Regions from separate parts of the Streptosporangium sp. NPDC049644 genome, predicted to be linked through region 2. Evidence: riboswitches for the same ligand, from Rfam matches in the RefSeq annotation. Region 2 holds a riboswitch; the other holds the start of a gene.
What was found. A riboswitch is a leader RNA that binds a small molecule or an ion and turns the genes downstream of it on or off. The one in region 2 is predicted to bind glycine.
Positions count from the first base shown of each region.

Region 1: it holds a riboswitch for glycine, as region 2 does, so the genes downstream of both, gcvP (aminomethyl-transferring glycine dehydrogenase) here and gcvT (glycine cleavage system aminomethyltransferase GcvT) in region 2, are expected to answer to the same signal.

Region 1 is NZ_JBFAOJ010000092.1:2,745-17,990, reverse strand. It holds gene AB0J58_RS35305 (globin domain-containing protein) at 1-902, opposite strand, end outside; gene AB0J58_RS35300 (alpha/beta hydrolase) at 1,311-2,225, shown strand; gene AB0J58_RS35295 (acyl-CoA dehydrogenase family protein) at 2,276-3,457, opposite strand; gene AB0J58_RS35290 (SAM-dependent methyltransferase) at 3,538-4,146, opposite strand; gene AB0J58_RS35285 (hypothetical protein) at 4,364-4,783, shown strand; gene AB0J58_RS35280 (CDP-alcohol phosphatidyltransferase family protein) at 5,034-5,630, shown strand; gene AB0J58_RS35275 (mannose-1-phosphate guanyltransferase) at 5,634-8,135, shown strand; gene AB0J58_RS35270 (FHA domain-containing protein) at 8,363-8,875, shown strand; gene AB0J58_RS35265 (MerR family transcriptional regulator) at 8,875-9,552, shown strand; gene AB0J58_RS35260 (bifunctional nuclease family protein) at 9,632-10,102, shown strand; gene AB0J58_RS35255 (MerR family transcriptional regulator) at 10,247-10,867, shown strand; glycine riboswitch at 10,883-10,975, shown strand; gene gcvP (aminomethyl-transferring glycine dehydrogenase) at 11,158-14,013, shown strand; gene AB0J58_RS35245 (hypothetical protein) at 14,129-14,911, shown strand; gene AB0J58_RS35240 (hypothetical protein) at 15,038-15,246, opposite strand, start outside.
Region 2 is NZ_JBFAOJ010000004.1:161,625-176,870, reverse strand. It holds gene AB0J58_RS03775 (FtsX-like permease family protein) at 1-832, opposite strand, end outside; gene AB0J58_RS03770 (ABC transporter ATP-binding protein) at 834-1,607, opposite strand; gene AB0J58_RS03765 (response regulator transcription factor) at 1,975-2,640, opposite strand; gene AB0J58_RS03760 (histidine kinase) at 2,723-3,922, opposite strand; tRNA gene AB0J58_RS03755 (tRNA-Leu) at 4,588-4,660, opposite strand; gene bcp (thioredoxin-dependent thiol peroxidase) at 5,201-5,665, opposite strand; gene AB0J58_RS03745 (DUF3618 domain-containing protein) at 5,777-6,109, shown strand; gene AB0J58_RS03740 (hypothetical protein) at 6,297-6,773, shown strand; gene AB0J58_RS03735 (amino acid deaminase/aldolase) at 6,914-8,107, opposite strand; gene AB0J58_RS03730 (DUF6286 domain-containing protein) at 8,256-8,894, shown strand; gene AB0J58_RS03725 (hypothetical protein) at 9,119-10,900, opposite strand; gene AB0J58_RS03720 (L-serine ammonia-lyase) at 11,015-12,391, opposite strand; gene gcvH (glycine cleavage system protein GcvH) at 12,462-12,851, opposite strand; gene gcvT (glycine cleavage system aminomethyltransferase GcvT) at 12,848-13,939, opposite strand; glycine riboswitch at 13,980-14,064, opposite strand; glycine riboswitch at 14,067-14,165, opposite strand; gene AB0J58_RS03705 (PadR family transcriptional regulator) at 14,235-14,822, opposite strand; gene AB0J58_RS03700 (ABC transporter ATP-binding protein) at 14,888-15,246, shown strand, end outside.

The DNA.
Region 1 (15,246 bases), on a different contig from region 2:
CACGGGAAGGCCGACGCCATCCGGAACAGGTCGGTCAGGTCGTAGAGTTCCCCGGCGGTGCGGGCGCCGTGGAGCAGGTGGATGTTGGGGCGGCGCCCGGAGCCGATCACATGCTCCAGGATGGCCTTGATCGGTGCCAGGCCGGTGCCGCCGGCCACGCACAGGAGGTCGCGTCCGGAGTCGGTGGGAACCATGGTGCCGATCGGGGGCCCCAGCATCAGGTTGTCTCCGATCCGGGTGCGCTGGACCAACGTGGTGGAGACCCAGCCGCCGGAGACCGCGCGGACGTGCAGGCGGATCGTGTTGTCGTCCCGGGGCGCGTTCGCGATGGAGAAGGTACGCCAGACACGTGGCCAGCGCGCGGTCTGCACGCTGACGTACTGGCCGGGCAGGTAGGGCAGGTCCTGGTCGAGCCGTAAGGTGATCACCGCGATGTCCGGGGTGCGGAGTTCGTGGTCGATCACCTCGGCCAGCCACCAGGCGGGCGACACCCCCGCGTCGGACTCGGCCGATTCGATCATGAGATTGGCGGCGGCGGTGTAGGCGGCGGTCCATGCCGCCTCTATCTCGGGGGTCCAGATCTCGGCGGCGAAGCGCCTGACCGTGGCCAGGAGCGCGTTGCCGATCGCGGTGTAGTGCTCGGCGAGCACGCCGTACTTCCGGTGGTCGCGGCCTAGCTGACCCAGAAACGAGGCCAGACCGTCGGGGCTGTCCAGGCTCCAGACGATTCTGGTCAGCGCGCCGAACAGGCGGTCGCGCTGTACGTCCATCGCCGGTGGGAACATCGTCCGCAGGTGCGGGTTCTCGGCGAACAGGCGTCCGTAGAAGTATGCCGCGGCCTTGTCCGCGACCGGTTCGACGATGGCGAAGCTTTCCTTGACGAGACGCGGATTCAAAGACATTTAACGAACCCACCCTAATTGATCGGCTCAAAGTCCGATCACGCAGATCCACCTCCCTGACGGCTCCGGGTGACGAGCGACCGGCAGCCCCGGCTCACCTGGTCACTCGAAATTCGAGTCTTCCATCACCGGGTAGGCGTCACAACCATTTCTCAGCAATATGGTGGGAAATCTAACTATCTGTAATTAGAGAGTTATTTTGGGTGACCGGACAATCCGGTTCGAGGAAAATAGGCGAATAATAATCACGTTCGTTTTGAGCGGTGGGCTCGCTGTTCGAGAGACTTTCCGTCATTCCGGGGTTCCGGGTGGCCGGGGGCGTTGTGGCGGCCGGGACTCCCGGCGGGGCGACACCGACGTCTCGACGCCTCCCGCGGTCGACCGGACCCGGCGGGTAAGGTGCCGATCATGCCGTTGCACCCGCAGGCCGAGGCCTACCTGAAGACTTTCCAGACAGACCTCGGTGTCCCGCTCTCCACACTCACCGCCGAGACGATCGTCGCGATGCGGGCCCTCGACGCCTTCGCCGAGCAACGTGGTCCGATCATCCCGCTCCCGCTGGTCAGGGATGACGTCGTCGCGGGCGTGCCGGTCCGCGTCTACCGGCCGGAGGAGGACGGCCGCCCCCTCCCGGCGATCGTCTACTTTCACGGCGGAGGCTGGGTCTTCGGCAGCGTCGACCGCAACGACGCCCTCGGCCGTGACCTCGCGGTGCGCAACGGGGCGGTGGTGATCTCGGTCGACTACCGGCTCGCCCCCGACCACCCCTTCCCCGCCGCGGCCGACGACGCCTGGAGCGTCGTCCGGGACGTCTTCGGCCGCCCCGGCGTCTACGGGGCCGATCCCGAGCGCATCGCGGTCTGCGGCGACAGCGCCGGGGGCAACCTGGCCGCCGTGGCCGCCTGGCAGGCCAGGGACGCCGGGTTCGGGCTGGCCCACCAGCTGCTCGTCTACCCGATAGCCGACGTGGCCATGGACACCGGGAGCTACCGCGCCTACGCCAGCGGCTTCGGGCTCGGCGCCGACGAGATGGCCTGGTTCGTCGCGCAGTACGGCGGCGATCCGGTCGACCCCCGGCTGGCTCCCGTCCGGCTGGCCGACAAGGCCGGTCTGGCCCCGGCGACGGTGATCACCGCCGAGTGCGACCCGCTCTGTGACGAGGGTGAGGAGTATGCCGCCCAGCTGGCCGCGGCCGGGGTGCCGGTCGAGGTCAGGAGGTACGAGGGGGCGATCCACGGCTTCTTCGGCCTGCCGGGCTTCTTCGACCAGGCGACCGAGGCGCGCGAGTACGCCGCGGCCCGTCTCGCGGAGGCTTTCAAGTAGGGGGTGCGCCCTGTCCGGCTCCGGCCGGGCGGGCGCACCCGGCGATCAGGTCAGAAGCTCCTGGGAAGTCCGAGCACCTGGGTGGCCAGATAGTTGAGCAGGAGTTCCTCGGTGACGGGGGCGACCTTGCCGATGCGGGCGTCGGCCAGCAGGCGGGCCACCGGGTACTCCAGCGAGTAGGCCATGCCACCGTGCGTCTGGAACGCGTGGTCGGCCGCCTCCCAGGCCGCCTGGGAGGCGGTCAGCTTGGCGATGTTGGCCTCGGTGCCGCAGGGCAACTGCCTGTCGAACAGCCAGGCGGCCTTGTACAGCATCAGCCTGGCCAGCTCGATCTTGGCCTTGACCTGGGCGAGAGGGAAGGCGATGGCCTGGTTGGCGCCGATCGGGCGGCCGAACACCTCGCGCTCCTTGGCGTACTGCACGGCCACCCGCAGCGCCACCTCGGCGCCGCCGAGCGCGGAGGCGGCCAGCAGGACGCGCTCGGGGTTGAGGATGTCCCACAGCACCAGCGCGCCCTGGTCGACCTCACCGACCACGTTCCTCTCCGGGACCCGCAGGTCGTCTATGAAGACCATGTTGGACGGGGTGGTGTTGGCGCCCATCTTCGGGATGGGCTGGAAGGAGAGCCGGCCGGCCGCGACGGCCTCGGGGACGTTCACCAGCAGGACGGTCAGGCCGTTGGTGCGGGGCTTGGCCTCGGCGGCCGGGATGGTCCGGGTGACCAGGAGCATCCAGGTGGCGCGCTGCACGCCGGTGATCCAGATCTTCTGGCCGTTGACGACGAACTCCGCCCCGTCGCGACGGGCGGAGGTGGAGATGCCCAGGGCGTTGGACCCGGCGTCGGGCTCGGTCAGCGCGAAGCAGGTCTCCAGCTCGCCGGTGGCCAGCCCGGGCAGCAGTTCGTCGCGCTGCCAGGGGCTGCCGTGCCTGGCCAGGGTCATGGCGCCGAACCCGGGGGTGAGCACGTAGGTGAACGCCGAGCCGCCGGCCGAGCCGGAGGCCGACAGGGTCTCGGTGGCCACGGCCAGCTCCAGCAGGCCCTGACCGCCGCCCCCGTACTCCTCGGGTACGGCCAGGCCGAGCCAGCCGCCCTTGGCCAGATCCTGCCAGACCTCCTCCGGCCAGCGTTTCTCGCTCTCGCACCGCTGCCAGTAGTCCAGGTCGTAGCGCGCGCAGATGTCGCCGACGCCGCGTTGGACGGCGAGGGCGCTCTCCGGAAGTGTGAAGTCCACGGTGACCAACTCCATTCTAGTTGCGCGCGCAATCGTAGAACGAAGTTCGGTAAGCCTCCAGGGCCACCGGGACGCGGGGATCAGTTCTGCTGGACGGCATCCAGGCGCGGCCTGCGCGTGTGGTAGACGAAGGCGGGCGGTACGTTGCCCCACACCGTGCGGCCCGCGACGACCTCCTCGAAGGTGTCGATCAGGCGCTTCCTGAAACGCCGTGCGGGAGGAAGGTGCTTGGCGAAGCTGTAGGCGAAGGTGGTGAAGGCCGTGTGCGGACCCATGATCGCGATGACCGCGTCCAGCAGGCGGCCCTGTGTCTCCTCGGAGAACGAGGCCCAGGGGAGCCCGCTCACGACCACGTCGGCCCTGGAGAGACCGCGTTCCCGCAACAGCTGGGGCAGCCGCGCCGCGTCATCGGTCACGACGTCCACCCCGGGGTTCCTGGCGGCGAGGAAATCGGCCAGCCTGGGGTTGATCTCGACGGCCATGTGGTGTCCCCGGCCCCCCAGCCTGCGCTGGATCTCCGCGGTGAACACACCGGTGCCCGGGCCGAGTTCGACGATCACCGGATCCCCCCGGTGAGGGACCGGCGAGGCCACCGCCTCGGCGAGCCGCCGCGAGCTCGGCGCCACCGCTCCGACGGTGCCCGGCGAGCGAATCCACTGCCCAAGAAAGAGCGTGGTGTCATTGGTCATGCTGTGAAGCGTAAAGGGTGCGCCGGGGCGTCGCGCGCGTCATTTCGGTACGATTTTCGGTCGCGTGCGAGGCGGCGCCCCCGGCCGGTGAACGCGCACCGGACGGAGAATCCGCCAAGAGGTGGACAGCGAGGTCAGCCCCCAGGGTGACGACCGGCGGACGCCCCGCGGCCACGATGTGTTCCGAACCAGTCGTCCAAGGTTAAGGACACGTCACATGCAGGAGGTCATCTCCCCACTGAGGCCGGCGGGGAATCGCCCGGTCCCCGCGGGCCTGCTGTACGGCCTGCGCATCCTGGTCGTCGCCCAGGCGGCCGGCCTCATCGCCGCCGCCTCGTTCGCCGGCCAGGCGGTGCACGGCGGGGAGGCGCTGGCCGAGACCCATGTGCTGGCCGGGATGGTGGTGCACCTGATCGCACTGCTGCAGATCGTCGTGGCCGTCATGGTCTGGCGCCCCGGGCGCGGTGCCGGCTGGCCCGCGCTGGCCAGCGTCGGCCTCTTCCTGGTCGGCATGGCACAGCACTTCAGCTGGGAGGCGCTCGGCACCCACGTCCCCAGCGGGCTGGCCCTGTTCGGGATGACCGTCGCGGTGCTCGTCTGGGCCTGGTCCCCGGGCGCCGCCGCGCGCCGCTCCTGATCCGGGCGGCGTCTCCCGGATCGGATGACGCCGCCGATCGGAACCACGCCGCCGCGCGGCCGCGGCGGCGTGGTTCCCCGCACTCCTCCCACCTCGTCTCCGGCCGCCGCCCCGGGCTCTGTCGCGCCCCCGGGCGCCCCCTGGTCGCGCGCCCGGCGTCCGCGCCCGCCCCCTCGCCGGATGGCCGTACGGCCCGTGTGAGCCCCGCACGGGTAGGGTCGCATCAGGCACGGGGGAGGGAGACAGACCGGTGAATCCGGAAGCATCGGGAGCCGAAGATCGAATCTGGACGGTTCCCAACGCGTTGAGCCTGGCCAGGCTCCTGGGGGTGCCGGTCTTCCTCTGGCTGGTGCTGGGCCCGAAGGCCGACGGCTGGGCCGTCGCGCTGCTGATGCTGGCGGGGTTCTCCGACTGGCTCGACGGCAAGATCGCCCGCGCCTGGAACCAGACCAGCCGGCTCGGCCGCCTGCTAGACCCGCTGGCCGACCGGCTCTACATCCTGGCCACCCTGTTCGGCCTCGCCATGCGCGAGATCATCCCCTGGTGGCTGGCACTGGCCGTCCCGCTGCGCGACGTGATGCTGCTGGGCATCCCGCTCATCCTGCGCCGCCTCGGCTACGGCCCGGCGCTGCCCGTGCACTTCCTCGGCAAGGCCGCCACCGCCAACCTCCTCTACGCCTTCCCCCTGCTCTTCCTCGCCCACCACGACGCCTGGTACGCCGATCCCGCCCGGATCGTCGGCTGGTCCCTGGCCATCTGGGGCACAGGACTGTACTGGTGGTCCGGAGTGCTGTATTGGGTACAGGTGCGTCAGCTGACAAGCGAGGCCAAACGCCTTAAGAGGTGATCTGTGAAGGCCGTCGTCATGGCGGGCGGGGAGGGGACACGGCTCCGGCCGATGACCGCGAACCAGCCCAAGCCCCTCCTGCCCGTGATCAATCGGCCGATCATGGAGCACGTGCTGCGCCTCCTGAAACGGCACGGTTTCACCGAGACGGTGGTCACCGTGCAGTTCCTGGCGGCCCTGGTCCGCAACTACTTCGGCGACGGCGACGAGCTCGGCATGAGCCTGCACTACGCCACCGAGGACACGCCGCTCGGCACCGCGGGCAGCGTCAAGAACGCCGCGGACCGGCTGCGCGACGACCGCTTCCTGGTCATCTCCGGCGACGCGCTGACGGACATCGACCTGACGGACATGATCCGCTTCCATCGCGAGAACGGCGCGATGGTCACGATCGGGCTCAAGCGCGTTCCCAACCCGCTGGAGTTCGGCATCGTCATCGTCGACGACCACGGGCGGGTGGAGCGCTTCCTGGAGAAGCCCACCTGGGGCCAGGTCTTCTCCGACACCGTCAACACCGGCATCTACGTGATGGAGCCCGAGGTCCTCGACGAGATCGCGGTGGGGGAGTCCGTCGACTGGTCGGGAGACGTGTTCCCCCGGCTGCTGGAGCGCGGAGCCCCGCTGTACGGCTACGTGGCCGACGGCTACTGGGAGGACGTCGGCACCCACGAGAGCTACCTCAAGGCCCAGGCCGACGTCCTGTCGGGCCGGGTCAGGGTCGACATCGACGCCTTCGAGGTCTCGCCGGGCGTCTGGGTGGCCGAGGGGGCCTCGGTCGACACCGACGCCATCCTCAAGGGCCCGCTCTACGTCGGCGACTACGCCAAGGTCGAGGCGGGGGCCGAGCTGCGTGAGTACACCGTGCTGGGCAGCAACGCGGTGGTCAGGGAGGGGGCCTTCCTGCACCGCGCGGTCGTCCACGACAACGTCTACATCGGGCCCAGCGCCCACCTGCGCGGCTGCGTGATCGGCAAGAACACCGACCTGATGACCGCGGTCAGGGTCGAGGAGGGCGCCGTCATCGGCGACGAGTGCATCATCGAGGCCGAGGCGTACATCTCCTCCGGCGTCAAGATCTACCCGTTCAAGACCATCGAGGCCGGGGCGGTGATCAACAACAGCGTCATCTGGGAGCCGCGCGCCCAGCGCAACCTGTTCGGCCCCCGGGGGGTCTCCGGGCTGGTCAACGTGGAGATCACCCCCGAGCTGTGCGTGCGGCTCGCCAGCGCCTACGCCACCACCCTGAAGAAGGGCGCCTCGGTCATCACCTCCCGCGACTCCTCCCGCGCCGCGCGGGCGCTGAAGCGGGCCGTGATCAGCGCCCTCAACGCCAGCGCGATCAACGTGCTCGACCTGGAGGCGTCCCCGCTCCCCGTGGCGCGCTTCCACACCGCCAGGGAGAACGCGGTGGGCGGCATCGCGCTGCGCACCACCCCCGGCGACCCGCAGAGCGTCGACATCGTCTTCATGGACGAGCACGGCGCGGACCTGTCGCCGCCGGCGCAGCGCAAGCTGGACCGGGTCTTCTCCCGGCAGGAGTTCCGCCGCGCCTTCCCCGGTGAGATCGCCGAGCTGAGCTTCCCCGCCAGGGCGGTGGAGGACTACACGCACGAGCTGCTCCGCCTGGTCGACATCAGCGGGGTCCGCGACGCCGACATGAAGGTCGTGGTCGACTGCGCGGGGGGCACCTCCTCGCTGGTGCTGCCCAGTCTGCTCGGCCGGGTCGGGGTGGACGTGCTGACCGTCAACAACCGGCTGGACGACGCCTCGCCCACCGAGACCCTCGCCGAGCGCCGTCGCGACCTGCAGCGCCTGTCGGAGCTCGTCAGCTCCTCCAGGGCGGCCTTCGGGGTACGTTTCGACCCGGTGGGGGAGCGGGTCGCGCTGGTGGACGAGATGGGCCAGCTGATCAGTGAGGAGCGCGCCCTGCTGGTGGTGCTCGACCTGGTCGCGGCCGAGCGCCGCGGCGGCAGGGTGGCACTGCCGGTCACCACCACCCGGGTGGCAGAGCAGGTCTGCAGGTTCCACGGGGTCCAGGCGGAGTGGACGTCCACCGCGATCGACGCGCTCACCGCCGCCGCCAGGGGTCCGGAGATGATCTTCGCGGCCGACGGGCGCGGCGGTTTCATCGTGCCCGAGTTCGGCCCCACGGTGGACGGTCTGGCGGTGTTCCTGCGCCTGCTCGGGCTGGTGGCCAGGACCCGGCTCTCGCTCAGCCAGATCGACGCCAGGATACCCGAGGCCAAACTGCTGCGCCGTACCGTGCCGACTCCGTGGGCGGCCAAGGGGGCGGTGATGCGCTCGGTCATCGAGGCCGCCGAGCACCACCGCATCGACACCACCGACGGGGTGCGGGTCGTCTCGGAGGACGGCAGCTGGACCCTGGTGCTGCCCGACCCGACCGAGGCGGTGACCCACCTGTGGGCCGAGGGGTTCGACGTCGACTCCGCCCAGACCCTGATCGAGCGCTGGGCGCGGGTGGTGGAGGAGGCCGCCGGGGGTTGAGGCGGCCCGCGCGACAAATACCGCGCGGCGCCATGGACCAGGGGCAGTGTCCCCTGTAACTTTGTCACCGACCGTACCCGCGGTTCAGCGTCAACCTTGACCTTCGCGCCTCATCACTGTATGTTGCGGCATTCGCAGTCTGAGAAAACCCTTGAGAAGCGAAGAAGCGAGGCGCGCATCACTGAGCACAGTTGCCGCGTCTTCGCGGTAGGAGGCCGAGCCGATCGATGCCGAGCGTCTACTGCACGCAGTGCGGTCATGCCAATCCTGAGGATGCCCGTTTCTGTTCACGATGCGGGTCGCCGCTTACCAGGTCTGACACACCCGGAGACAGCACGTCGACGATCTCCCTCTCCGGGATCGAGGCCTATGAGGCGGAGACCGGTGAGACGCTTCTCGCCGAGCGGCAGGCCGTCGAGCAGTTGCCCGCCGGCACCGCGTTGCTGGTCGCGATGCGCGGCCCCAACGCCGGCAGCCGGTTCCTGCTCGACAGCGACCTCACCACGGTGGGCCGCCACCCCGAGAGCGACATCTTCCTCGACGACATCACGGTCTCGCGCCGTCACGTGGAGTTCTACCGGCGCGGCGGCGGTGTCTTCACGGTCCGCGACGTCGGTAGCCTGAACGGCACGTACGTCAATCGTGAGCGCATCGAGGAGGTCCCGCTGTACGGCGGGGACGAGGTGCAGATCGGCAAGTTCCGCCTCGTCTTCCTCACCCGCGGCGCCGCTGGAGGATGATGAGCTCGCAGGCCGCTCGTGCGCACATGAGCATCGGGGAGGTGCTCGCTCTCCTGCAGGGCGAGTTCCCCGATGTCAGCATCTCCAAGATTCGCTTCCTGGAGGGCGAGGGGCTGATCGAGCCGGAGCGCAGTCCCTCCGGTTATCGCAAGTTCACCTACGCCGACGTCGAGCGGCTCCGCTACATCCTCAGCGAGCAGCGTGATCGCTACCTGCCGCTGCGCGTGATCAAGGATCATCTGGAGGCGGCCGACCGCGAGGAGCGCCCGGCGGCCCGGCCGCGGGCCGTCCCCGACGACGCGCCCCCCGAGGTCCGCCTCACCCGCGAGGAGTTCCTCGCCGCCGCCGAGCTCGACGAGGAGACCCTCACGGAGCTGGAGGACTACGGTCTGCTGGCCGCCGTGGCCCGCTACTACGACGCCGAGGCACTGGTCGTGGCCCGCAGTGTGGGCGCCCTGGCCGCCTTCGGCCTGCGCGCCCGCCACCTGCGGGCGGTCAAGGCCGCCGCGGAGCGCGAGGCGGGACTGGTGGAACAGGCCGTCGCCCCGCTGCTGCGCCGTCGCGGCCCCGGCGCGATCGACCAGGCGGACGAGACGGCGAGGGAGATCTCCGGTCTCCTGCTGGAATTGCACGCCTCGTTGCTGCGTTCCGGAGTCCGTGGGGCACTGGGCCGGTGAGAGCCTGACCAGGCACTCGTACCCCCGCGAGTGTTACGTTGAACAAACCGGTCGGAATCCAGCGAAGACGGAGCAGCCCGTGTTGCAGATGGAGGTCGTGGGCGTTCGAGTTGAAATGCCCTCCAACCAGCCGATCGTCTTGCTGAAAGAGACGCATGGGGAGCGTTACCTACCTATCTGGATCGGCATGACGGAAGCCACGGCGATCGCCATGGCCCAGGCCGAGGAACCACCACCCCGGCCACTTACCCATGACCTGTTCCGGGACGTGCTCGAGGGGCTCGGAGTCAGGTTGAGCACTGTCAACATCGTCGCTTTACGCGACGGCATCTTCTTCGCGGATCTCGTGTTCTCCAACGGGGTCGAGGTGAGCGCGCGTCCTTCCGACTCGATCGCCTTGGCACTTCGCACCGGCGCACGTATCTTCGCGAGTGAGGATGTGGTACGGGAGGCAGGGGTGATCATCCCTGACGACCAGGAGGACGAGGTGGAGAAGTTCAGGGAGTTCCTTGACACGATCACGCCTGAGGACTTCGGTCGCGCGGGGTAGGAATTTCGGTGCATTTACGCTTCACGACGCGCCGGGTGGGGTCGTTGACTGGACTTGGCCCCAGTCCTACGGTGCAAGTGAAACCTGCGGTCGTGCGTAAACCCCCAGATCAGGCCGTGGGATGAGAGAAAGCCGGAGGTCCGCGTGGCGGTCAGCAGCGGCGAGGGTAGAAACGCCGACCAGGATGACCCGGAACGGCGCCAGTCGGCACGTCAGCGCGCGGGTGAAGAGGGTCTGCTGTTCGACGGGGAACCGGTGAAAGTGCCCGCCGACATCGGCTACAGGGGGCCGACGGCCTGTTCGGCGGCAGGAATCACCTACCGGCAACTCGACTACTGGGCGCGGACCGGCCTGGTCGAGCCCACCGTGAGAGCCGCCCACGGCTCCGGCTCCCAGCGGTTGTACGGCTTCCGTGACATTCTGGTCCTCAAGGTTGTCAAGCGCCTCCTCGACACCGGCGTCTCCCTCCAGCAGATCCGCATCGCCGTGCAGCACCTGCGGGAGCGGGGCGTCAACGACCTGGCCCAGATCACTCTGATGAGCGACGGGGTGAGCGTCTACGAGTGCACCTCGCCCGACGAGGTCATCGACCTGCTCCAGGGGGGCCAAGGAGTCTTCGGTATCGCGCTGGGACGGGTGTGGCAGGAGGTGGAGGGCTCCCTCGCGGATCTTCCCGGCGAACGCGCGGAATCGGGCGGGGGCCCTTTAGGCGATCATCAGGCCGATGAGTTGGCCCGTCGCCGCCGAGCGCGACGAACCGGGTAAACTCGGACTTGCCGCTGACCCTGTGCGGGAGAGACCCCGACCGCGATCGGGGCGCCGAAGGAGCAACCTCCCCGGAATCTCTCAGGCACCCTGTACCGCACGGACGAGGCAACTCTGGAAAGCAGGCGCGCCCGCCAGGCGCGTCTCACCGACGGTGCAAGCCTCCCGGCAAGGGCAGGTGAAGCTCTCAGGTAGCGACCACGTCGTGATGACAGTCGTGATGACAGAGGGGGAGAGCCGGCATACGCCCGCGCCCAGCACCGGTCTCCACCCCGCCCGAGAGGCTTCTCATGACCGATCTGTCATCGCTCAGCGAACTCGCTCCCCCGCCGTTCGCGACCCGTCACATCGGGCCCGACGACGCCGACCAGACCCGCATGCTGGAGGCGGTCGGATTCGCCTCCGTCGCCGACCTGGTCGCGGTGGCCGTGCCCGAGGCGATCCGCTCCTTCGCCCGGCTGGGTCTGCCCCCGGCGGCAGGAGAGTCCGAGACCCTCGCCGAGCTACGGGTCCTCGCCGGGCGCAACACGCTGCTCACCTCGATGATCGGCCTGGGCTACCACGACACGATCACCCCGGGCGTCATCCGCCGCAACCTTTTGGAGAATCCGGGCTGGTACACCGCCTACACGCCCTACCAGCCGGAGATCTCCCAGGGCCGGCTGGAGGCCCTGATCAACTTCCAGACCGTCGTCTCCGACCTGACCGCCCTCGACGTCGCGGGGGCCTCCCTGCTGGACGAGGCCACCGCCGCGGCCGAGGCGATGACCCTGGCCCGCCGCGCGGGCCGCACCCCGTCGAAGGTGTTCGTGGTCGACGCTGACGCGCTGCCGCAGACCAAGGCGGTGTTGCGCACCCGTGCCGAGCCGCTCGGCATCGAGCTGGTCGAGAGCGACCTCACCGGGGAGCTTCCCGACTGCTTCGGCGTGCTCGTGCAGTACCCCGGCGCCAGCGGCAGGATCCGCGACTTCCGAGCCGTCGCCGACGCCGCCCACGCGCGCGGTGCCCAGGTGGTCGCCGCCGCGGACCTGCTCGCCCTCACCCTCCTGGCCGCGCCGGGCGAGCTCGGCGCAGACATCGCGATCGGCTCCTCGCAGCGCTTCGGTGTCCCCCTCGGCTTCGGCGGTCCGCACGCCGCCTACATGGCGGTCCGTGACGGCCTCCAGCGCCAGCTGCCCGGCCGCCTGGTCGGCGTCTCCCAGGACGTCGAGGGACGTCCCGCCTACCGGCTCGCGCTCCAGACCCGCGAGCAGCACATCCGCCGGGAGAAGGCCACCAGCAACATCTGCACCGCGCAGGTGCTGCTCGCCGTGATCGCCGGCATGTACGCCGTCTACCACGGCCCCGAGGGCCTGCGCAGGATCGGCCGCCGCGTCCACCGGCACGCCGTCGTGCTCGCCGAGGGGCTGCGCCAGGGCGGCGTCGAGGTGGTCCACGACACCTTCTTCGACACCGTGCTCGCCCGGGTGCCCGGGCGAGCCGCCGAAGTCGTCGCCGCGGCCCGGGAGAACGGCGTCAACCTGCGCCTGGTCGACGCCGACCACGTGGGCGTCACCTGCGACGAGAGGACCGAGGTACTCCATCTGGAGCAGGTCCTGGCCGCCTTCGAGGTCAGCGGCACCGTGCTGGCCGACCTGGACGCCGCCGCGCACGACGCGCTGCCCGGCGCGCTGGCGCGGGTCGGCGACTACCTCACCCACCCGGTCTTCCACAGCCACCGCTCCGAGACGGCCATGCTGCGCTACCTGCGCAGGCTCCAGGACAAGGACGTCGCGCTGGACCGGTCGATGATCCCGCTGGGCTCCTGCACCATGAAGCTCAACGCGACCACCGAGATGGAGCCGATCACCTGGCCGGAGTTCGCCGGGCTGCACCCGTACGCGCCGGAGGACCAGGCGGCGGGCTACGCCGAGCTGGTCGGGGAGCTGGAGCGCTGGCTGGCCGAGGTCACCGGTTATGACGCGGTGTCGATCCAGCCGAACGCCGGCTCCCAGGGCGAGTTCGCCGGCCTTCTGGCGATCCGCGCCTACCATACGGCGCGTGGCGAGTCGGATCGTGACGTTTGCCTGATCCCCTCGTCCGCGCACGGTACCAACGCCGCCAGCGCCGTGATGGCCGGCATGCGCGTCGCCGTGGTCGCCTGCGACGACAACGGCAACGTGGACCTCGACGACCTCGTCGCGAAGATCGAAAAGCACCGTGACCGGCTTGCCGCGATCATGGTGACCTACCCGTCCACGCACGGCGTGTACGAGGAGACGATCGTTGATGTCTGCGAGCTGGTCCACGAGGCCGGCGGGCAGGTCTACGTCGACGGCGCCAACCTCAACGCGCTGGTCGGCCTGGCCAGGCCGGGCGAGTTCGGGGCGGACGTCTCCCACCTCAACCTGCACAAGACCTTCTGCATCCCGCACGGCGGCGGCGGCCCCGGTGTCGGCCCGGTCGCGGTCCGCGCCCATTTGGCCGACTACCTGCCAGGCCACCCGCTGCGCGGCGGCTCGGCGGTCGGCCCGGTCTCGGCCGCACCGTACGGCTCCGCCGGCATCCTGCCCATCTCCTGGGCCTACATCCGGATGATGGGCGCCGACGGGCTGAAGGCGGCCACCGAGCAGGCCATCCTGTCGGCCAACTACCTGGCCCGCAGGCTCGCTCCCCACTTCCCGGTTCTCTACACCGGCCGCGGCGGCCTCGTCGCCCACGAGTGCATCATCGATCTGCGCCAGATCACCAAGGAGACCGGCGTGACGGTCGACGACGTGGCCAAGCGCCTCGTCGACTACGGTTTCCACGCGCCGACCATGTCCTTCCCGGTGGCCGGCACGTTGATGATCGAGCCGACCGAGAGCGAGGACCTGGCCGAGCTCGACCGGTTCTGCGAGGCGATGATCGCGATTCGCGGTGAGATCGAGAAGGTCGCCTCCGGCGCCTACGACAGGGTCGACAACCCGCTGCGCAACGCCCCGCACACGGCCGGCAGCCTCGTCGCCGACGAGTGGGGGCACCCCTACACCCGCACCGAGGCGGCCTACCCGCTGCCCTCGCTGCGCGAGGGCAAGTACTGGTCGCCGGTCCGCCGCATCGACCAGGCCTACGGCGACCGCAACCTGGTGTGCTCCTGCCCGCCCCTGGAGGCGTACGAAGACTGATCCTCGCCGCGGCCCGCATCTCGCGAGAACCGCGTATCCGTAGGGAATGCGGGAGGACGGACGGCGCCCCGAGTCGTTAGGCTCGGGGCGTCTCCGTATCCGGGAAGGACCCTGCATGCCTGAGGTGGACACCCGTCCCTTGGACACCGCGCGAAGACTGGCCGAGTCCGGCGACCTCGACGGCGCCGCCGTGATCTTCGCGGAGCTGGCCGCCGACCCCGACGAGCCGGATCGGGCACAGGCGGCGGTGGGTCTCGCCGTGGTGCTCCAGGAGCGCGGAGACGTGCCGGGTTCCCGCGCGGCCGCGCGCACCGCGCTGGCGACAGGGCACCCGGAGTTCGCCGCCCAGGCCGCCTGCCTGCTCGCGGGGAGCTTCGAGCGGGAGGGAATGGCCGACCAGGCCCGCGCCGCCTGGCAGGCCGCGCTGGGCGTCGGCCACCCCGCCTACGTCCCGTCGGCGCACATGGCCCTCGCCAGGCTCGCCACGGGCGCGGAGGAGGCCGAACGGTCGCTGCGTGAGGCGTTGGCCACCGGAGACCCGGAGGTCGCTCCTCGTGCCGCTCAGCGGCTGGCGGAGGCGCTCATCGAGGAGGGCGAGCCGGGGGAGGCCGCCCAGGTGCTGCTGGAGGCGCTCTCGGTGCCGGACGCGGCCGAGGTGCCGAGGCTGCGGGTGATGCTCGGCATCGCCCACCTGGAGCTGGCGTGCGCCGAGTTCTCCGGTGCGATCGAGGAGGGCGGCGATGTCGAGACCGGCGCGCTGGCCATCGAGCTCCTGGCCCGCACGCTCCCGCTCAGAGGACGCGGCGAGGACGCCGAGCGCGTCTGGCGCTACGGCCTCGACAGTGCCGACGCCGACCTCGCCGGTGAGGTCCGCCTCCGCCGGGGCCGCGACGTCTGAAGCCCGTGGCGTCCGAATCCCATGGCGCCTGACCCCTGGGACGGCCGGGTCCGGACCCCGGGGCGGGGTCCGGCGTGACCGGGACGCGCCCGACGGCACGCCGGTCCGGCGGGCGGTCCGGAACGGTCAGTCGCGTTCCCGCCGGCGGCTCAGGGCGTGGGCGACGTTGATCGCGACGATGCCGCCCCAGGCCAGCAGCAGTCCGGCGCTGCCCGCCTCGGCCGCCGCGATGGCGGTCAGCGGGATGCCGAAGCCCATCGAGCCGAGCGCGATCGGGACCGAGGGGTTCCCGGCCTTGCGTGGCAGCGCCCCGCGCACCCCGGCCAGGTGCATCT
Region 2 (15,246 bases):
TGTTGTAGATGACCAGCGCGGCCACGAACATCGCCACCACGCCGAACAGCAGCAGGCCCAGGGTGAGGAACTCGCTGCTGGCGCCGTTGGCCTTGGCCAGGTCTGCCGCGTACCGCTCACCGGTCTTGACCTGGTGACCCGCCCCCACGGCAGCCGCGACCGAGGCGCGCAGCGTCTCCTGGGAGACCCCCTCGGCGGCGGTGACGTCGACCTCCCTGAACCCCCGCTGCCCGGTCATCTCCCTGGCCGTGCCGGTGGTGTAGCCGACCGCGCCGCTGTACCCGATCTCCTGGTCCAGGCCGATGTCGAACAGGCCCACCAGGGTGAACTCGTGCCTGACGTTCTCCGAGTCGAGCACCGCGATGGTGTCACCGACCCTGAAACCGCGAGTCCTGGCCGTACCCTCGTCGAGCACCGCCTCCTTCGCGGTCCTCGGCGCCGTACCGCTGACGATCGAGGTACGGTTCAGCGCGCCCTCGGGCAGCGAGATCCCCACCGTGGGGTAGTCACCGGCCGCCTTGCCGTCCTTGCCGATCAGGGCGGACGTGCCCCGCACCAGCCCCTGGGCGTCGGCGACGCCTTCCGTGGCGCGGATCTTCTCCAGGGTCGCGTCGGAGAGGACCGGAGCCTCGCCGCCGCTGTCCGGCAGCGGGAGCACCGCGACGTCGATCCGGTCGGCCGCCGCCGCGAACTTCTGGGTGAAACCCGCCTCGATGGTGTCGGTCAGTACGAACGTCCCCGCGATGAAGCCCACACCCAGCGCGATCGCCAGCGACGTCAGCAGCAGGCGCAACCGGTGCGCGCGCAACCCGGCCAGCGTCGTCCTCAGCACCTCACGCCTCCAGCTTCATCAGCGTGTCCAGCACCGACTGCGGCGTCGGCCCCACCAGCTCGCTGACCAGCAGGCCGTCACGGAGGAAGACCACCCGGTCGGCGTAGGAGGCCGCCACCGGGTCATGGGTGACCATCACGATCGTCTGGTCCAGCTCGCGCACCGACGTACGCAGGAACGACAGCACCTCGGCACCGCTCCGCGAGTCCAGGTTGCCGGTGGGCTCGTCGGCGAAGATGACCTGCGGCCCGCTGATCAGGGCACGGGCGACCGCGACCCGCTGCTGCTGGCCGCCGGACAGCTCGGAGGGTTTGTGCCCCAGCCGGTCACGCAGCCCCACGGTCCCCACGACCAGGTCGAACAGCTCCGGGTCGGCCAGCCGCCCGGCGATCTCCAGCGGGAGCCGGATGTTCTGCTCGGCGGTCAGCGTCGGCAGCAGGTTGAACGCCTGGAAGACGAAACCGATCCGCTCGCGGCGGAGCAGGGTGAGCTGCCTGTCGTTGAGACCGGTGAGCTCCACGTCCCCGATGCGCACCTGCCCGCCGCTCACCGTGTCCAGCCCGGCCAGGCAGTGCATCAGCGTGGACTTGCCCGACCCCGAGGGCCCCATGATCGCGGTGAAGGCGCCGGACGAGAACGAGACGTCCACGCCGCGCAGCGCGTGCACGGCGGCGTCCCCCCGGCCGTACACCTTCGTGAGACCCCTGGCCGTCACGGCCGGCTCCGCGCCCTTTCCGCGCGCGCCCCACGCGCCGACCTCTCCGGTGATGGTCACGGCAGTTCTCCTCAACAACGTATGGCGTTATGACGTACAAAACGCTATTGGCGAGAAAAGCGGGATCCATCATGAATTAGGGCTGACCTGCGGCCCTACGCAGGGCCTACCCGGGAGGGAAGACACCACCTACGTCGCAGTACCACCTCGGCCATTCGGCCGATGGCGCCCAGCAGGGCCGACCAGGACAAAAGGATGCGAACAACTGAGACGGCTCGAACAGCCCGACATTGACGTGACGACCGTCCTCGGTGCCGGACAGCAAGCCAACCCTGTCTTCCGCACGTCACCCCGATCGACCTGGGCCGATCACCCATGAAGCAGTCGCTGTCGACCCGCGACGACGCGGCACGTACGGAAAGTGGGACTACTCTGCCGAAAACGGGGTGACCAGGCCGGACTCGTAGGCGTACACGACCACCTGCGCCCGGTCCCGCAGGCCCAGCTTGGCCAGCACCCGGCCCAGATGCGTCTTGACCGTCGCCTCCGCCAACTCCAGCCGACCGGCGATCTCCGTGTTCGACAACCCCCTCGCCACCAGCACCAGCACCTCACGCTCCCGCGCCGTCAACCCCGACAGCGCGGCCGGCTCGGCCACCCCCGCCGAGGGAAGATGCACCGCGAACCGCTCCAGCAGTCGCCGCGTCGTACTCGGCGCCACCACCGCGTCGCCACTGTGCACCGAATGGATCGCACTCACCAGATCGGCGGGCGGCACGTCCTTCAGCAGGAACCCCGACGCACCCGCCTTCAACGCCGCGAACGCGTACTCGTCCAGATCGAACGTGGTCAGGATCAGCACCCGAGGCCCCCCGGCCACCGAACGGATCAAGCGCGTCGCCTCCACCCCGTCCATCACCGGCATCCGCACATCCATCAGCACCACATCGATCTCGACCGCCCGCACCGCCTCCACCGCGGCGGCCCCGTTACCCGCCTCCGCGACGACCTCGATACCCGGATGGGCGCCGAGCACCATCCGGAACCCGGTACGCAACAACTCCTGATCGTCGACCAGCATCACCCGAATCACCCGGTCGTTCACCGCTCCACACCCGTCCTGCTCTCCACGGAACGCGTCCGATCGCCACCACGCCCGACCCGGACACCCACTCTCAAGCCGCCCGACCCGGCCCGGCCTCGCCGATCGGCAGCCGCGCCACCACCCGGAAACCACCACCGGAACCCGGCCTCGCCTCCACACTCCCACCGAACAGCGCGACCCGCTCCCGCATGCCGACCAGGCCGTGCCCGCCCTCTCGCCGCGGCGCCGCGGCACCACGACCGTCATCGGTCACCCGCAACAGCAGCTCCCGCACGCCGTACTCCATCTCCACCACGGCCCTGCTCTCCGGACCGCCGTGCTTGAGAGTATTGGTGAGCGCCTCCTGCACGATCCGATAGACGGTCAACTGCTCCCCCTCAGGAAGCCTCCGCGGCGCCCCGAGCACCCGGAACTCCACCGGCAGCCCGGACGCACGCACCCGCGCCACCAGATCGTCCAGCTGCGACAGACTCGGCTGCGGAGCGTACTCCTCCTGCACACCATCGGCCCGCAACACACCCACCATCCGCCGCATCTCCGCCAGCGCCCCGCGCCCCGTCGCCGAGACCGCCCGCATCGCCTGACGCGCCTGCTCCGGATCATGCTCGATCGCGTAACCCGCCCCGTCCGCCTGAACGATCATCACGCTCACATTGTGCGCGACCACATCGTGCAGCTCACGAGCGATCCGAGCCCGCTCCGCCGCCGCCGCCAACCGGGCCTGCTGATCACGCTCCCGCTCGGCCCGCTCGGCCCGCTCCTCCAACCCCTCCAGATAGCGGCGACGGGTGTTCGCGTAGATCCCCGCGATCCAGATCGCCACCGTGAACGCCGAGGCCGTGGCGAAGGCACTCACGTCGACTTCCGGCGCCCACCGGACGAACGCCAGAGCCAGCCCCAGCTCCACCACCAGACCCGCGCCGACCGCCCAGCGCAGCGGGCGCCGCGACGCCACACCGTACATGGCGACGAGCACCGAGACATTGAAGAACAACGGCTGGACACCGAGAAGCCACTGCAGGAAACAGGTCAGCGAGATGATCGCGAAGACCGCGACGGGACGCCGCCGCAGCCAGAGCAGCGGCGCGAACAGCAACAACCCCAGCCCCGCGAACCCCCACAACCCCAGCCTCGCCGCCCCCAACGCCGCCAGGTCACCCGTCCCGACGGCCCGGACATTGAGCACCGAGACCAGCAGGAACGGGCTCAGCCACAGCGCGTCCGTAATCCCGGGATGGCGCCTGCTCCAGGCGCGTAATCTGCCGAACACACCACCACGATACGTATGCGCGGATCACCGCCCTTCCCCCTGAAGACGGAGCCCGCTGTACGACCCAGGTCGCACGTCCGGCACGACTTACAGAGCCTTTACGGCCCCTGCGGCACCATGGTTTATGGGAGCACCCTCCGGGGTGAGTAAAGGGAGACAGTTTGTGATGATCAATCACAACGACGCCGGGTCGCGCGGCATTTAGACCACGCCGCGCGACCTGACGTTTTCCCGTTCCCCCTGCCACACCGGATACCGCTCCGCGCCCGCTCGGACGCTTCGGTGATCTCCTCCGAACCACCCGCTTACCCGCGCGGACCCACAGGATTTCTCCCGTCCGGCGATGGACATCGTGCCGTTCCGGGCGACGCCGGCCCCACGAACGGTCGACCGGAGCTCACGCGGGTGACTCACCGAAGCCGTCCCCCACGGCGAAGCGACCCGAACCTACGTCTCCGGCCTCACCCGCCACACCGGACGCGGCGGCACGGTCCTCCGCGAGGACGGATTCGCGCAGTAGTTGAACGGCCCTGCGTATGACCGCTGATCTCGACGCGAACCGTCTTTCGGTCCGGCAATATTCTATGAAGAATGAATCCTGGGCCGATATTGTTATGCTGGTGTCTATCGACTTCGTGTCGACCGGTTGGCTTTGAATTGTTTTGTGGGGTCGACGGGATTCGAACCCGCTCTGGACGGTACCTAAAACCGTTGCCTCTACCGTTGGGCTACGACCCCTGTTTCTCCCTGCGAAATTCTCTGTCTGTGAATGGCAGTTCGGGCAGAGGAAACGCAGGTCTTCTTTTCTGTTGTCCAGCCAGTTGCCATTGATATGGTCAACGTGAAGCGTCAATGCCTGGCCCTGCCAGACGCCCTCGATCTTACAGCCCGCGCAGCGGTATGGCATCCCGATCTCGATCAAGCTGCGCCTGAGCTGCCCGGGGTCTGGGCGAGGGCTGCCCTCCGATCGTATGGCGAGAACCTGTTCCGGGCGACTGCGTCGTGGTGAGGGCTTCCCTCTGTTGGGGGAGACCCTGCGAAAGTGCGACGTGTCGATTCCGAAGCGCTTCAGCTGGCGGCTGATGTGGGCGTGGTTGCCGCCCGCGACGGTGATGCCGAGGCGGCGGAGGACGTCGGTGATGCTGAGGGAGTTGGCCGCGGCCTCCGCCAGCATTTCGGGGGTGTATTTGTATTTGACGGGCACGCGTCAAGCCTAGGCAGCGGATACGACAATTCTCGACGCGTGCCAACGTCATGATAAATGGCTAAAAAAGGGATTTACTCGACGCCGAGTTCGCGGCGGAGCCGGGCCACGTGGCCGGTCGCCTTCACGTTGTAGAGAGCTTTCTCGACCTTGCCGTCGGCGTCGATGACGAAGGTGGAGCGGATGACCCCGACCGTCGTCTTGCCGTACATCGTCTTCTCCCCGTAGGCGTCGTAGGCCCTGTGGACCTCCAGCTCCGGGTCCGACAGCAGCGGGAAGGTCAGCGCGTCGCGCTCGACGAACTTGGCGAGCTTGGCGGGGGTGTCCTTCGAGACGCCGAGCACGGCGAGGCCGGCCGAGGTGAGCGAGGCCAGGCTGTCGCGGAAGTCGCAGGCCTGTTTGGTGCAGCCGGGGGTCATCGCGGCGGGGTAGAAGTAGAGGATGACGCGCCTGCCGCGGTACTGCTCAAGCGACACGGTGGTGCCGTCGGCGGCCGGAAGCGTGAAGTCCGGGGCGGCGTCGCCCGGCTCGAGTTTCATGGTGTCCCTCCGAGGAATGGTTCCCGGGTCAACTTACCGGCCTGTCCGAAGTGCCGTGGGTGGTCCGGACCTGACAGACTGATCGATGTCAAGGAGTAGGGGAGGAGAGCCATGGCGGACACCGATCCCGCGGAGTTGGAGCGGCAGATCGAGCGCACGCGCGCGGAGTTGGCTCAGACGGTGGACGCCATCGCGGACCGGGTGAGCCCCAAGCGGGTCGCGGAGCGTGGTGTGGCGAAGGTCAGGGCGAACGCCGAGCATTTCGTCGCCCAGGTCGGTGACCTGGTGACCGGTGCGGCGGGGCCGAAGCCGGTCAGGCTGGATGGGGAGCCCGAGGATCTGTGGGCGGACGACCGGCCGGATCTGGCACCGATTCTGATCGGTGTGGGCGCGTTGCTGGCGGTCAGTGCGGTGATCATGTTGTGGCGGCGCCGCCGGCCGTGACCGGTGGACGGCACCGTCGCGCGGCGGTGGGTGTGCTTCGATGCCTCCGGCCGTACGGATCCGGCGCCGATCCTGACCACTGTGGGGACACCGGTGGTCGGAGGTCCCGAGTTGAGTAGGGGTTTACTCATGCGCCTTTTTCCTTGCTCGCGGAACATTGCGAGCAAGGAAAAAGGAGGGTAAATCCGTGAAAAGCATCATTCGCGCTGCGGTCGTGGTGGCGGCGACCACCGGTCTCATGCTGACGGTGGCTCCGGCCGCCTTCGCGGCGGCGGCGCCGGCGTCGGCCGCGCGCGACTTCGACGACAGCTTCGACCAGGAGTCCAGGAACGGTCTGGCCACGGTCGAGGCCGAGTACTCGGTCGAGGGCGACGACGAGGACGAGAACACGTTCGCGCTGCGGGGCGGGTTGTACGACGGTGACAGGCGTTCGCTGGCCCGGGGCGGGCGGTGTGCCTACTTCGAGGTGCAGGCCGCCTCGTCCGATGACGAGGACTGGAATGCCGTCAAGCGCGTGAAGCAGTGCGGTTATGACGACACCAAGTACTTCCGCGTCAAGGCGCACGACGTCAGCGAGGTGCGGGTGAGGACCTGCCAGATCAGCTACCGGGGTTGGTCCACCTACAAGTGCAGCAGGTGGTACGAGCTCGACCTGGGCTTCTAGAGGTTTCCGCCGAGCCCTGACACGGGGGTCTCTCCGGGCGCGGGGGCGGCGCGGGCCTCCGGGGCCGGAGGGTGGGGATGAGACGCGAGCGGGCACCCGCCGATGGGCGAGGTGTCCGCTCCGCGTGCACGGGTGGTGGGTCAGAGGAAGGTGCGGCCCTCGCCCCGGTAGGTGGGGACCTCGTCCACCACCCTGTCCCCGTCGATCAGGTGCAGACTGGCGAAGCGCTCGCAGAGCTCGCCGGCCTTGGCGTGCCTGAACCAGACCCGGTCGCCGGTGCGCAGGTCCTCGGCGGCCTGTCCGACCAGGGGGGTCTGGACCTCGCCGGCTCCCTCGTCGGGGGCGTACCGCAGCCCGCACGGCAGGTAGGGCTGGGGCAGGCGGTCGGCGCCGGGGGCGCCGGAGGCCGGGTAGCCGCCGCCGAGGACCGTGACGACGCCGGGTGCGGGGCGGCGCACGACGGGCAGGGCGAAGAGGGCGGCGGGGTGGCCGCCGAAGCCCCGGTAGAAGTCGAAGAGGCGGGGGTGGAAGAAGCCGGAGCCGGCGGCGATCTCGGTGACGGCCCTCTCCCTGGCGGTCTTCTCGATGCTGCCGGTGCCGCCGCCGTTGACGAACTCCAGGTCGGTGATCTGGCGGACGGCCTGGACGATCCGGCCCCTGCGTGTGATCAGCTCGCGCTGGGAGCGGGTCTGCATCAGGCGGATGGCCCGGGTGAGGGCGGGCTTGCCGGGAGGGTCGTCGCCGACCCCGGCGATCTGCGCCTCGTACGCCATCACGCCCACGAGGCGGAATCCGGGGCGTTTGGCGATCTGGGTGGCCAGGTCGGCGGCCTGGTCGCTCTCGCGGACGGGGGAGCGGCGGACGCCCGCCCGGAACCGGCCGCCAAAGGCGAGGTAGCCCGCGTCGATGTCGAGGCAGACCCGGATCTCCTGGCGGTCGCGGACGCCGGCGACGGCGGAGTCGACGAGGTCGAGGTGGTCGATCTGGTCCACCATGACGGTGATCTCCCGCGCGGCGAGTGGTTCGGCGGCCAGCTCGGCGAGCGCGGCGCGGTCCACCGTGGGGTAGGCGACGAGCACGTTCCGCATTCCGGTGGAGACCAGCCAGAGGGCCTCGGGGAGGGTGAAGGCCATGATCCCGGTGAAACCGTCCATGGCGAGGATCCGTTCGAGTACGGCCCGGGACCTGACGGACTTGCTGGCGACCCTGATCGGCTTGCCGTGAGCCCGATGGAGCATTCCCTCGGCGTTGGCGCGCAGGGCGGGCAGGTCGAGGACGGCGAAGGGGGGGTCCAGGTGTGCGGTGGCCCGGTTGTAGCGCTGGAGGTCGTCCATGTCCGCAGGATAACCCGACCAGGGAGAATATGAGCAGTGTTCATATTGATGGAGGGTGCTCAATGCTCCCGCAAGGAGGGCCCCAAGATCGCGCAAGAGGGTGGTTGATCCCGGCCTCGCCCCCGCCGGAACGCGTACACCTGACCGAATGACGACTACTCTCCAGGACGTCCTGGCGGGCTCGGCGGGCACCGGGAGCGCGGGAGGCAGGGCGGCCGAGCAGTTTCAGGACGTCCGCCGCAGGTCGGTGCGGCTGCTTCGGCCGGGGAGGGCCCCGGCGGGCGTGTCGGCGGCACTGGTGGCGTCCGTCGTGCTGTCGGTCTCGGCCGCGGTGACCGTGGGCCTGCTGATGGAGTCGCCCCTCGCGCGAACGCCCTACCGGCGGCTCGTCAACGGGGTCGGCTCGTGGAGCTGGTCGGACCCCGTCGTGTTCGCCATGGCGGTGCTCGCCATGGCGGCGGGCCTGCTGATGCTCGGGCTCGCGGCCCTGCCGGGACGGCCCAGACTGGTGCCGCTGGAGTCGGGGGATCCGCACCTGGTGATCGGGATCACCAGGTCCGGACTCTGCCGCACGCTGGGGGAGGCGGCGGCGTCGGTGGAGGAGGTGAACGGGGCACGGGTCCGGCTCGCCTCAAGGATCGTCGAGGTCACCGTGTTCACCGAGGCCGAGCGGACCGGGCCGGTGCTGCGCGGGGTGGGCGCGGCGGTGGGTGACCGGATGGCGGGCCTGGGCGCGATGTGCGCGGGCGACGTCGTGGTGCGGCTGCGCAGGCGGAGGGTCAGATGAGACCGTACCTCGGCAACCGGATCGGCCTGGCCGTCACCGGCGCGGTGCTGGCCTGCGCCGGTCTCTACGCCTTCCTGCGGGGACGTGGTGACCTGCCCGGCCAGCCGCCGGGGGCCAGGCTCGTGCGCGGGGGGTTTCCCGGGTGGCTGGCCGCGCATCCGTGGCTGGGCTGGCTGGTCGCGCTGCTGCTGGTGGTGCTCGCGCTGCTGGCGGTGCGGTGGCTGCTACACGCCCTGGGCTGGAGACGGTGGGGCAGGCGGACCGGAACGGGGACCGCCATGCTCGCTGTTGCCCTTAAAGAAGTCGAAGGGCTCGTCCGGATTCGGGTCAGGTACGTAAGGCACGAGCGGTTGCGGATCAGTGTGGGCTGCGCGCCGGGGACCGATGTCGGCAGGCTCGTGGCGCGGCTGAACAAGGACGCGGTGGGGAAGGTCAGACGGGCTCTCGGGGAGGTAGAACTCGGCACGATGGTTCGGCTGCACGTCCGCCGGCGCTGACCTGCCGTACACCGGCTCCTCGACGGGGCTCGCGTACACCGGCCGCTCGGCGGTCCTGCCGTAGGCCGGTTCCTCATCCGGTTCCGCGTCCTCCGCCTCCTCGGGGGCGCTCTCCCGGTGCCGGACGCCGAAGGCCAGTCCGGCGGCCAGGCAGAGCAGCGGGAGAGCGGGCACCACGTAGCGGTGGTCGAAGGCCGCGATGAAGGGCGGCAGGATCAGCAGCATGGTCCCCGCGGCCCAGGGCAGCAGCACCGCGCCGCCGAGCCGCCGCAACCGCATCAGCACGCCGACCAGGCCGACCAGGCAGATCACCGCGAGGAACGGGCCGCGCACGAAGCCGTGCTCCTGGTAGCCGCGCAGCCAGCCCGCGTACGGCTCGGCCATCGTCGGCGCGCCCGAGGAGCCCTGGTAGGCCACGGTCAGCTGCTCGGCGGTCTTCCCCTGCGAGGCGGCCCCGGTGGAAAAGGGGCGCGGCGTGTCGGGGAAGACGTAGGCGCTCTGCGGCCCGGGGGTCGGGTAGACGCGCCGGGTCCAGTCGAAGATGTGGACCGCGTCGTCCAGGCCCGCCCGCAGGAAGTCCAGGGGCTGGGCCTTGATGGCCTGGGTGGCGAAGGCGCCGGCGAGCGCGTCGCGTTCGGCCCAGCTGCCCTTGACCTTGTTCAGCGGTGAGGCGCCGTCCCAGATGTAGACCGGCGGCGCCGCGCGCCGCCCCACCGGTTCCGTGGGGCACAGTGCCGCCTCGGGGCCGGTCGGCTGGATCCTGGCGCAGTCGGCGAAGGTCATCGTCCGCGCCCACAGGAAGGTGTTGCCCCGGGTCAGCGCGTAGCCGCCGTGCTCGGATTCGAACCAGGCGGCGTACCCGCCCAGGCCGATGGCGGCGGCCAGGGTCGCGGAGACGACGGCCCGCCACCCGGCCCGGCGGATCACCAGGCAGACCAGCGCCACGGCGATCAGCGGCAGTCCGATGGTCCGGGTGACCGTCGCGGCGGCCAGCAGCAGGCCGGCCAGCGCGGCGACCCAGGTGGCCGGGCGTCGCCGCCACAGCAGCAGGGTGACCGCCAGCACCGCCAGGAACTGGAAGAGCAGGTCCGCCATGACGAGGTGTTCGAGCTGGATCTGGTGGGCGTCCAGCAACACCGGCAGCGCGGCGAGCGTCGCGCCCCATCCCGGCAGGCGGCCCAGCCTGCGCAGCAGCAGGTAGACGCAGAGCGCCACGGCCAGCCCGAGCAGGTGCTGGACGACGACCACGGCCTGGACGCTGGCCAGCGGCTTGAGGATCCACAGGAACAGCGAGTAGCCCGCGGGACGGGACTCCAGGGGACGGGGGTCGAGCCCGGCGCTCAGGTAGACGAAGGAGTCGGCCCAGAACCACAGGGCGGGCCGGTAGCCGAGCACCGCCAGGGCGCGCAGGCCGCCGCCGGCCAGCAGGGCGGCGATGAAGAGCCAGTGTGCCCCGAGGAAACGGAGCACCCGCGAGGCGCGGTTCGCCGGGTGCGTTCCCGTTACCACCACGACCTCCCGAGTCCCGCGGACATGGCCACCCAGCATAGGCGCGAGATGGGAGGGGCCTATACGTGATGCGAAATTTGGTGGTGATCGAGTTCTTTGTGGCGTTCCAGGCGTTCAGCACTCGATGACGTTCACCGCGAGCCCGCCGCGGCTGGTCTCCTTGTACTTGTCGAGCATGTCGCGGCCGGTGTCGCGCATCGTCTTGATGGCCTTGTCCAGCGAGACGAAGTGGCGGCCGTCGCCGCGCAGCGCGATCCTGGCCGCGGCGATGGCCTTGATCGAGGCGACGGCGTTGCGCTCGATGCACGGGATCTGCACCAGGCCGCCGATCGGGTCGCAGGTCAGTCCCAGGTTGTGCTCGATGCCGATCTCGGCGGCGTTCTCGACCTGCTCGGGGGTGCCGCCCATCACCTCGGTGAGCCCGGCGGCGGCCATCGAGCAGGCGGAGCCGACCTCGCCCTGGCAGCCCACCTCGGCCCCGGAGATGGAGGCGTTCTCCTTGAACAGCACGCCGATCGCCCCTGCGGTCAGCAGGAAGCGGATCACTCCCTCGTCATCGGATTCGCGGACGAAGCGGTCGTAGTAGGTGAGCACGGCGGGGATGATGCCCGCGGCGCCGTTGGTGGGCGCGGTGACGATCCGGCCGCCGGCGGCGTTCTCCTCGTTGACCGCGAGGGCGAACAGCGAGACCCAGTCCATCGTCTGCAGCGAGTCCTTCTCCCCAGACTCGCTCCGCAGCTGCCGGTGGAGCTGGTGGGCGCGGCGGCGGACCTTCAGGCCGCCGGGCAGCACGCCCTCCTTGCCGATGCCCCGTCGCACGCACTCGCTCATCACCTGCCACAGGACGAGCAGCTGGGCGCGGATCTCGGCCTCGGTGCGGCCGAACGCCCGCTCGTTCTCCAGCATCAGCCCGGAGATCGACAGCCCGGTCTCCGCGCACTGGGCGAGCAGTTCCGCGGCCGTGGTGAAGGGGTGCGGCAGGACCGTGTCGTCGGGTTTGATCCGGTCGGCGCCGGTGGCGTTCTCGTCGACGACGAAACCGCCGCCCACCGAGTAGTAGACCTTCTCGCGCAGCGTCTCGCCGGACTCCGACAGGGCGGTGAAGCGCATGCCGTTGGGGTGGTGGGGGAGCGAGATCCTGCGTTCGAAGACGAGGTCCTCGCCGATGACGAAGGGGATCTCGTGGGAGCCGTACAGGCGGACGGTGCCCGAGGCGCGCATGGCGGCCAGCCGCTCGTCGACCGTGTCGACGTCGACCAGCTCGGGTTTCTCACCCGACAGGCCGAGCAGCACCGCCTTGTCGCTGCCGTGGCCCTTGCCGGTCAGCCCGAGCGAGCCGTACAGGACGGCGCTCACCCGCGCGGTCTTCTCCAGCAGCCCGTCCCGGTGCAGGCCCCGGGCGAACTTGTGGGCGGCGGCCATCGGGCCGCCGGTGTGCGAGCTGGACGGGCCGATTCCGATCTTGAAGAGATCGAAGACACTGATCGTCATCTGAATCCTTCCAGCGCGGACGGTCACGCGCGCCCGAGGACGCGCGTGACCGTGACGCGGGGCGTCGAACTTATGACTCACCCGAGGTGAGCGCGGTGTACTCCTCCGGCGACAGCAGGTCGTCGGCGGAGCCCTCAAGACGTACGCGGAACAGCCAGCCGTCACCGTAGGAGTCGCTGTTGACCAGCGAGGGGTCGTCCACGACCGCCTGGTTGACCTCCACGACCTCGCCGGTGACCGGTGCGAAGATGTCGCTCACCGACTTGGTCGACTCGACCTCGCCGACGGCGTCACCGGTGGCGATCGACGCGCCGACCTCGGGTACCTGCACGTAGACCACGTCACCGAGCGCCTCGGCGGCGTAGGCGGTGATGCCCACGGTGAGGGTCAGGCCGTCGTCGACGCCGCCGATCCACTCGTGTTCCTTGGTGTAGTGCAGGTCCTCGGGAATGCTGCTCATTTTTTCCTCCTGTAGAAAGGCAGTTCGACGACCTCGACCGGCTCGCGGCTGCCCCGGATGTCGACGGCCAGTCCCGACGACAGGCCGCTGTCCACGTAGGCCATGGCGATGGGCCTGCCCAGTGTCTGGGAGGGCGCCCCGCTGGTGACCTCCCCGGCGACCGTGCCGTCGTCGGCGACCACCACCGGATACCCGTGCCGGGGCACCCTGCGGCCGCCTCCGACCAGGCCGACCAGACGACGGGCCGGCGGGACGTCCCTGAGCGGTTCGAGGGCGGCCCGGCCGACGAAGTCGCCCGGCTTGTCAAACCTCACCACACGGCCGAGCCCGGCGTCGAACGGAGTGCGGTCCGCGGAGAGTTCGTTGCCGTAGAGCGGCATGCCGGCCTCCAGGCGGAGGGTGTCGCGCGCGGACAGGCCGGCGGGGACCAGCCCGTGCGGTGCGCCCGCCTCGGTGAGGGCGGCCCAGAGGGGTTCCGCCGCCGAGGCCGCGACGAACAGCTCGAAGCCGTCCTCGCCGGTGTATCCGGTGCGGGCGACGAGGGCCTCGTGGCCGGCCACCACGGCGGGCAGGCCCGCGTAGTACCCGAGCCCGTCCAGGTCGGCGTCGGTGAGAGTGCTCAGGATCTCCACCGAGCGCGGCCCCTGGATCGCGACCAGCGCGTACTCCTCGGAGCGGTCCCGCACCGCGGCGTCGAAGTCCTTGGCGCGCTCGGTCAGCTCGGCGGCCACCCGGGGGTAGTTGGAGGCGTTGGCGACGACCATGAACTCCTCGGGGGCCAGCCGGTAGACGATCAGGTCGTCCAGCACGCCGCCGCCGGCGTCGACGATCATCGTGTAGCGGGCGCGGCCGGGTGCCAGCGCGGAGAGGTGGCCGACCAGCGCGTAGTCGAGGGCCTCGGCGGCCTGCGGGCCGGTCACGAAGATCTCCCCCATGTGGGAGAGGTCGAACAGGCCGGCCGCCTGGCGGACCGCGTTGTGCTCGGCGGACTCGCTGCCGTAGCGGAGCGGCATCAGCCAGCCCGCGAAGTCGGTCAGCGTCGCGCCGAGGGACTCGTGCACGCCGCGCAGCGGCGTAGGTCGGGACATGTTCGCACCTCAGACAAGGGACAGATGAGATCATCCTCCCCCTCTGTCATTGGTGCCTGAGAGTTTCATCCGGGTTTTGCCGGACTTTCACCTTCGGCGAGGTCGTGGGACCTGCTTTCCAGAGGCACCTACCCGCACGGTCCTTTGCCTTGAGAGGTTCGCGGGGAGGGCTTGCTCCTTCAGGGGTCCTGGCCTGGATGTCAGGACACTCTCCCGCGCGGGGTTCATCGGTGTCGCGGCCAGCCTAACCGCCCGCACCGGCCGAGCGAAATCCCCTCGGGCCCGCCGGCCGGGATCAGGCCCCCTCGCCCAGTGCCCGGAGACCATCGTCCTCGGGCCTTACGGTGTGCACGTCCGCGCCGGTGGTGGCCATCGCCGCCAGGCGATCCTCGGCGCCGTCGACGATCTGCAGGTCGGCTCTGGTGTGCGCGATGGCCGCGTCGATGAGCAGGGACACCAGGGGGTCGTCCTGTTCGCGGCGCAGGCGGGTCAGCGCCGCCAGGTCCGAGAGGTAGGCCTGGCGCTGCGCGGACACGAACGAGCCGAGCGCGTCCGTGCCCAGCCGGGTGGCCGCGAGCAGCTTGAGGAACAGTTCGTCCCGGAACCCCGAAGAGCGGACCCAGGGAGCGCCCGCCCACTCCCGCAGCTCACCGGCGCCGCTCTCGGTCAGCCGGTACAGCGTCTTGTCCGGGCGGTCGCTCTGGGTCACGTGGCTGCGGGTCACGTGGCCGTCCCTGACCAGCCGGTCCAGGATCTGGTACAGGTGCCCGATGTTGAGGCCGCCCCACTGGGGGCCGACCGCCGTCTCGAACCGGGCCTTGAGTTCGTAGCCGTGGCTGGGCCCGTCGGCCAGCAGGGTGAGCACGGCATGGCTAAGTGGCATGATTCCTACATTGTCACAAGACAGGAACTTCACGGACCCTCGTACATTGTGACAATGTATCGGTCATGAGCGTTGAAGTCAGCTTGCGAGGCGTCAGCCGTGTACACGGCTCCACCAGGGCACTCGACGAGGTCGGCCTGGAGGTCGAGGCCGGTCAGGCGGTCGCGTTCACCGGGCCCTCGGGAGCGGGCAAGTCCACGCTCCTCCATCTCGTCGGTGCGATGGATCTCCCCGACGGGGGTGAGATCCACGTCGGAGGGAGGCGCGTCGACGATCTCGGGCGCCGGGGTCTCGACCGGCACCGGCGCGCCGTGGGCTTCGTCTTCCAGCGTTTCCACCTGCTCCCGGCGCTGAGCCTGCTGGACAACGTGCTCGCCCCCGTGCTGCCGCGCAGGGTGGGCTTCGACCGCCGCGCCCGCGCCAG